Regions from separate parts of the Brevibacillus sp. 1238 genome, predicted to be linked through region 2. Evidence: riboswitches for the same ligand, from Rfam matches in the RefSeq annotation. Region 2 holds a riboswitch; the other holds the start of a gene.
What was found. Region 2 has a riboswitch for glycine ahead of glyA (serine hydroxymethyltransferase). Riboswitches for the same ligand answer to the same signal wherever they lie in the genome.

Region 1: it holds a riboswitch for glycine, as region 2 does, so the genes downstream of both, gcvT (glycine cleavage system aminomethyltransferase GcvT) here and glyA (serine hydroxymethyltransferase) in region 2, are expected to answer to the same signal.

The regions. Positions count from the first base shown of each region.
Region 1 covers NZ_JARXWC010000002.1:224,967-228,376, reverse strand. Annotated here, with positions in the region: gene gcvPA (aminomethyl-transferring glycine dehydrogenase subunit GcvPA) at 1-250, opposite strand, end outside; gene gcvT (glycine cleavage system aminomethyltransferase GcvT) at 297-1,397, opposite strand; glycine riboswitch at 1,489-1,605, opposite strand; glycine riboswitch at 1,606-1,702, opposite strand; gene M2298_RS04885 (DEAD/DEAH box helicase) at 1,923-3,410, shown strand, end outside.
Region 2 covers NZ_JARXWC010000001.1:358,068-361,477, reverse strand. Annotated here, with positions in the region: gene M2298_RS01630 (serine dehydratase beta chain) at 1-133, opposite strand, end outside; gene glyA (serine hydroxymethyltransferase) at 149-1,402, opposite strand; glycine riboswitch at 1,506-1,586, opposite strand; glycine riboswitch at 1,589-1,692, opposite strand; gene lpdA (dihydrolipoyl dehydrogenase) at 1,707-3,119, opposite strand; gene M2298_RS01615 (iron-sulfur cluster biosynthesis family protein) at 3,249-3,410, opposite strand, start outside.

The DNA.
Region 1 (3,410 bases), on a different contig from region 2:
GCGCATAGTGCTGATAAACGCCAGCACCCAAAAAGTTGACGTGTGTGCTGAAGTTGACGTTTTTGTTAGCCAGGCGAGTGAAGTATTTGACCAGATCAGGCTCGGACAGAGCTTCTGGAATGTTCAGCGCACCTTTGAAACGCACCTCTTCCGGAATGTCTGCAAACAGTTCTTCTACACTGGAAATGCCCAGAGTTTCGAGCATTTCGCGCTTGTCCTGATCAGTTTGGGGCAGGTAGCGGTATTTCACGAACGTTGTCCTCCTCAAATAGGATGTATTGTGGGCTTATGCTTGGTTATTTCGCACGTTTATAAAAAGGAGCGGCAACAACAACAGCTTTCAGTCGTTTTCCGCGAATTTCCACTTCAACCTCTGTGCCAATCGCCGTGTGCTCGCTTTTGACCAGGGCCAGACCAACGTTTTTCTTCAAGGTCGGGGATTGTGTCCCTGTGGTCACTTCTCCTACCAGCTCTTCTCCGACATAGACCGGATAGTGCGTGCGCGGAATGCCGCGATCGATCATCTCGATCCCTACCAGCTTGCGAGGCGCGCCGTTTTCTTTTTGCGCTTTCAACACCTCTTGGCCGATGAACGGCACTGCTTTATCTACCTTCACCGCGAAACCGATACCCGCTTCGATCGGTGTAATGTCCTTGCTCAGTTCCTGACCGTACAGTGGCAGCTTGGCTTCAAAGCGCAGCGTGTCACGCGCACCCAGTCCGCAAGCAACCAGACCGTCTTCTTTGCCTGCTTCAAGCAGGGCGTCCCACAGCTCTGCCGCACGATCCGCAGCCAGGTAAATCTCGAAGCCATCTTCGCCCGTGTAGCCTGTACGGGATACCAATGCCGGAATACCGCTAACCTCTACATCGCGCTCAAAACGGAAAAAGCCGATTTGGGACAGATCCGTTTGAGTCAGCTTTTGCAAAATCGATTCAGCCAAAGGCCCCTGGATCGCAATCTGCGCCGTTTGCGGCGAGATATTTTCGATCGTGACGCCCGGAATCAGGTGCTCCTGCAGCCATGCATAGTCTTTGTCAATATTGCCAGCGTTGATGACAAGCAGGTAATGGTCGTCTGCGTATTTGTAAACGAGCAAATCGTCGACCGTACCGCCGTCCGGGTAGCAAAGCACGCTGTATTGAGCTTGTCCCACTGCCAGCTTGGAAACGTCGTTGGTTGTCACGCGCTGCAAGTATTCGAGCGCGCTCTCGCCTTTTACGTCCACCTCTCCCATGTGGGATACATCAAACAAACCTGCTTTCGTGCGAACAGCTTCATGCTCCTGACCAATGCTGGAAAACTGTACAGGCAGCTCCCAACCGCCGAAGTCGATTGTTTTGGCGCCGTATTTTGCATAGGAATCAAACAGTGGCGTTCTTTTCAGATTGGACATGTGTGGCACCTCCTAAAGGCAGATAGTCGGCATTTTTCCCCATGAAAAAACAGAGGCGAAAAAACGGGTACACCAAAAGAAAGGTGCCCATTTCTCCTCCTCTGTCCTTGGTACCTGAGAGTTACCTTGCCAATCAAGCTCGGCGGGGATCACCGGGCTTGCAAGTTTCCCCTTTGGTGGCTCGACATGCGAGCTCTCTCCAGAGTTGCGTCCAGTAGAGGTTCTTTTGCCTGAGAGATTCACCGTTACCGGCTTGCTCCTTCGGCGCTGCAGTGGTTCACGCAGTCTCTCCCTGCTACTATCATTCGCGTTGGTTAGATGGTCATACATAAGTTTTTGCTATGATTTCCATACTAATGAACGAACTTCCTCTATATCCTACCATGAGAGTCGACAGTTGAAAATATGCAAATTAACAGTCAGATCAAGAAATACTTAACAAAGTGATGAACATTACCCATAATGTTAAGTTTTTTATTAAAACGCATGAAAGTTATGGCAGAGCTGTGTAAAGGAGTAACGTATATGCCGAATGTTCCTGTTTCATTTGACACGAGCTGGATATCGCCGCTGACCGAGCGGCTGCACGAAGATGGTCCATGGGACAAGTGGGAGCTGTTCAAGCTGGCGCTGGAAGCAGAAGAAGCGATGGCGGTTCGCGAGTTCGATTCTTTGCAATGCCTGAACTACTTGCCGCTGCTCTCGCCTTTTCCCCATCAGCTCCAGACGGCGGAACGCGTGCTGAATGACATGCGCGGCCGCGCGATTCTCGCGGATGAAGTCGGATTGGGCAAGACCATCGAGGCAGGGTTGATCATGAAAGAATACATGGTCAGAGGCTTGGCGAAAAAAATTCTCGTCCTCGTTCCCGCCTCTCTCGTCATTCAGTGGACAAAAGAACTGCAACAAAAATTCGGCATTCCTGCCGTCGCGCAAAAAAAAGAGTACATGTGGCGTCAGCACGAAGTCGTCGTCGCCTCCATCGACACGGCCAAACGCGATCCGCATCGCCGCCATGTGCTCGATATCGACTACGACATGCTCATTATCGACGAAGCGCACAAGCTCAAAAACAAGCGAACCCGAAACTATCAATTCGTGAAGGAAATTCGCAAAAAATACTGTTTGCTGCTCACCGCCACCCCTATCCAGAACGAGATGGACGAGCTGTACAACCTGATCAATTTGCTCAAACCGGGGCATCTGGGCCACTCGACGTCGTTTTCCACCAATTACGTCGAGGGAAAGCGCCAATCGAAAAACAGCGAAAAATTGCGTGAAGAAATCGAAAAGGTCATGATTCGCAACAAGCGAAGCGACGGCGGCATCCAGTTCACCAGCCGCCGCGTGCAGTCGATTCCCATCGAGCTGACGCAGGAGGAGATGAAGCTGTACGAGGGCGTCACGCGCTTTGTCCACGATCAGTACAAGACGGGAACCGGGCTGTTCAATTCGCTCGCTCTCATCACGCTCCAGCGCGAGGTTTGCTCCAGCAAGGAAGCCTCCTTCATGACGCTGTACAACATGCATCAACGCACCAGCGAGGAGTCTTTGCTGCGGGCGCAAATACTGGAACTGGTGGAGATGATCAAGCGGATCGAGACGCATTCCAAGGCCGCCAAAACGGTCGAGCTGATTCAGCAGATCAACGACAAAGTGATCGTTTTCACCGAATATCGGGCCACGCAAAATTACTTGCAAAAATATTTGCATGACCACGGAATTACCTCTGTGCCGTTTCGCGGCGGCTTCAAGCGCAGCAAAAAAGACTGGATGACCGATCTGTTTCAAAACCGCGCACAAGTGCTGATCGCGACAGAAGCAGGCGGCGAAGGGATCAACCTGCAATTTTGCAATCAGGTGATCAACTACGACATGCCTTGGAACCCGATGCGTGTCGAACAGCGAATCGGCCGCGTTCACCGTCTCGGGCAAAAGCGGGATGTGCACATTTACAATCTGTCCACGGTCGGGACGATTGAAGAACATATTCTCAAACTGCTGTACGAAAAA
Region 2 (3,410 bases):
TCGTCGCTGACTCGATTTCGCCGCCGAGAAAATCGCGGACGAATTTTCCGATCGTGACGACTCCCGCTGTATGCGAGCTGGAAGGGCCAACCATGATCGGCCCGATAATATCAAAGCAGCTGTTGTATACCATCGTCGCTCCTCCTGCTTACCTCACTGCGAGCTGTTGATACAGCGGATACGATTCGCACAGCCCGCGAATTTCGCTTTTCACCCTGGCGGTCGTCGCTTCGCTGCCCTTGTCTTTGAGCACAGCGGCAATCGCCCGGCCAATCGTCTCCATATCCGCTTCCTTCATGCCGCGGGTCGTAATCGCAGCCGTGCCGATTCGCACGCCGCTCGTCACAAACGGACTTGCCGTATCGTACGGAATCGTGTTTTTGTTCACCGTAATGCCTGCCGCCTCCAGCAGATGCTCCGCTTCTTTGCCTGTCAAATCCCACGGCCGCACATCGAGCAAGACCAGATGGTTATCCGTTCCCCCGGACACGAGCGTCGCCCCTTCGCTTTTCAGCGTTTCCGCCAATGCCGCGGCGTTTTTCACCACTTGCTGCGCGTAGGTGACGAAGCTCGGCTGCAACGCTTCTTTGAAGGACACTGCCTTGGCGGCGATCACATGCATGAGCGGCCCGCCCTGGATGCCCGGGAAAATGGCCTTGTTGATCCCTTTGAAAATTTCTTCGTCGTTCGTCAGGATGATGCCGCCGCGCGGGCCGCGCAATGTTTTGTGCGTCGTACTCGTCGTGACATCTGCGTGCGGAACAGGCGAAGGATGCAAGCCTGCGGCGACCAGTCCGGCGATGTGCGCCATGTCCACCATCAGCTTGGCTCCGACTTTGTCCGCGATTTCCTTGAAGCGGGCGAAATCGATCTGGCGCGGATAAGCGCTCGCTCCGGCAATCAGCAGCTTCGGCCGCTCGCGCAATGCTACAGCCTCGACTTCTTCATAGTCGATCCGGTGCGTATCTTCGCGCACGCCGTAAGCGACGACATTGAACCATTTACCCGACAGGCTGACAGGGCTGCCGTGCGTCAAATGCCCGCCGTGGGACAAATTCATTCCCATGATCGTATCGCCAGGCGAAAGCAGGGAGAAAAAGACGGCCGTATTCGCCTGCGCCCCGGAGTGCGGCTGCACGTTCGCGTACGTTGCGCCAAACAAGCTGCTCACCCGTTCGATCGCCAAACGCTCGACGACATCGACATGCTCGCAGCCCCCGTAGTACCGTTTTCCCGGGTAGCCCTCCGCGTATTTGTTGGTCAGTACGGACCCCATCGCCTGCATCACTTCTTCGCTGACGAAGTTCTCGGAAGCAATCAGCTCCAATGTTTGATGCTGCCGCTGCCGCTCGTCTTCCATCGCCGCCAAAATTTCTTGATCGCGCTCCTGCAAACTCACGATATCTCCCCCGTTTCAACTTTTGCTCGCTACCTTTCCCAAGCGTACGAACGCGAAAAAAGGACAATGGAAAGATAGACTCCTTTTTCGGAAAAAATCTACCTTTCCTCTGTCCTTTTTACCTGAGAGTTTGGCTTCGGTTCGCGAAGCTTTCCCCTTGGGTGGCTTGTCCAGCGCTCTCCAGAGGTGCGTCCAATCGTGGTACTCTTTACCTGAGAGATTAATCCCAAGGGTTTTTGGGACTTGCTCCTTCGGTGCCAGCCAGTGCGGCCAGTCTCTCCCACGATCATCATCCGCCGATATGCAGTTATTTGTTCAGTTGATGAATGCCGTGCCCGAGCGCTCCTTCTGCCGCTTCCATGATGATTTCTCCCAGGCTCGGATGGGCGTGGATCGTCTCGGCAATATCTGTCAGCGTATGCCCTTTTTCAATCGCCAGGGCAACCTCGCCGATCAGATTGGACGCTTCCGGCCCGATAATCTGCGCTCCCAGCAGCAGCCCCGTCTCCTTGTCGCCCACGAGCTTCACGAAGCCTTCCCCGACGTTCAGAGACAGTGCCCGCCCATTCGCGGCATAAGGGAACTTGCCAACTGCCACCTCGTGTCCGCGCTCTTTGGCTTCCGACTCGGTCAGTCCCACACTGGCAATCTCCGGATCGGAGAACACGACAGCGGGAATCTTTTTGTCGGTGAGCTTGCTGTCTTTGCCAGCGATGGCTTCCGCCGCGATTTTGCCTTCGTACGACGCTTTGTGGGCAAGAGCCGGGCCTTCCACCAGATCGCCGATCGCATACAGGTGCGGAATGCTCGTTTGGCACTGTTGGTCGATCTGGATGAAGCCGCGCTCTGTCAGCTTGACAGCGAGCTTTTCCAATCCCAGCCCCTCGATGTTCGGCCGTCTGCCAACCGTAACAAGCACATAGTCAGCGGTCGCCTGACGCTCTTCGCCTTTTTCCGCATAGGTGACGCTGACCTGTTCGGCTGTTTGTTCCGCCCCTTTGGCCAGCGCTTCGGTGTGCACTTCCACGCCGAGCTTTTTCAGCTTCCTCGCCACCAGACGCGACAGTTCTTTTTCAAAGCCGGGCAAGATCGAGTCCGAGCCTTCCAAAATCGTCACCTTCGTGCCCAGCTTGGCAAATGTCTGCCCCAGCTCGATCCCGATATACCCGCCGCCAATGACCAGCAAGCTTTTCGGCAATTCTTCAAGCGCCAGCAGTTCTGTCGAGGAAAGAATGCGGCCCGCGAATGGAAAGGCTTTCAATTCGATCGGACGCGAGCCTGTCGCGAGAATCGCTTGCCGGAATTGCACCTGTATGCAGTCGTCGCCATTTTTCACCTCAACCAGCTGCTCGCCGACAAGCTGCGCTTCCCCGCTGATTCTTTTGATCTTGTTGCCTTTGAGCAGCGAGCTTACGCCTCCGGTCAATTTGTCGACCACGCTGCGCTTCCATGCCTGGACCTTGGCGAAATCGACGCTCACTTCTGCTGCCTGCAAGCCGATGCTCGCGGATTGCGTCATCGCTTCGTATTGATGCGCCGCCGAGATCAGCGCCTTGGAAGGAATGCAGCCGCGGTTCAAACATACGCCGCCGACCGTATCTTTTTCCACAATCGCGACCTGCTTGCCGAGCTGAGCCGCCCGGATCGCGGCTACGTAGCCCCCCGGCCCCGCTCCGATCACGAGGACATCCACCTGCTCTACTGTTCCGTTCGTTGTCATTTGTTCTCTCCACCTGTTTTTCTTTTTCTGTGTAAGGCGTCTCCCGCGGTTTTACCCCGCAGGAAGAGGCGCCTGCGCCTGCTTGCAGTCGGCCAACTGCTGCTCGTGCTGTTCTGCCTGTTTCCGTTGTCAACCGCGACGAACAGCGAGCCGATCCGCAAAAGCTTCTTCCGGGCTGGACAAGGCGAAGCCCAGGAAAGGGTCGTAGTCCAGGGTAAGCACATCCCCGAGATGCCGTTTGGTCAACCGATCCATGCAGACCGGAATCCCGTTTTCGTACACGAGCGTGTC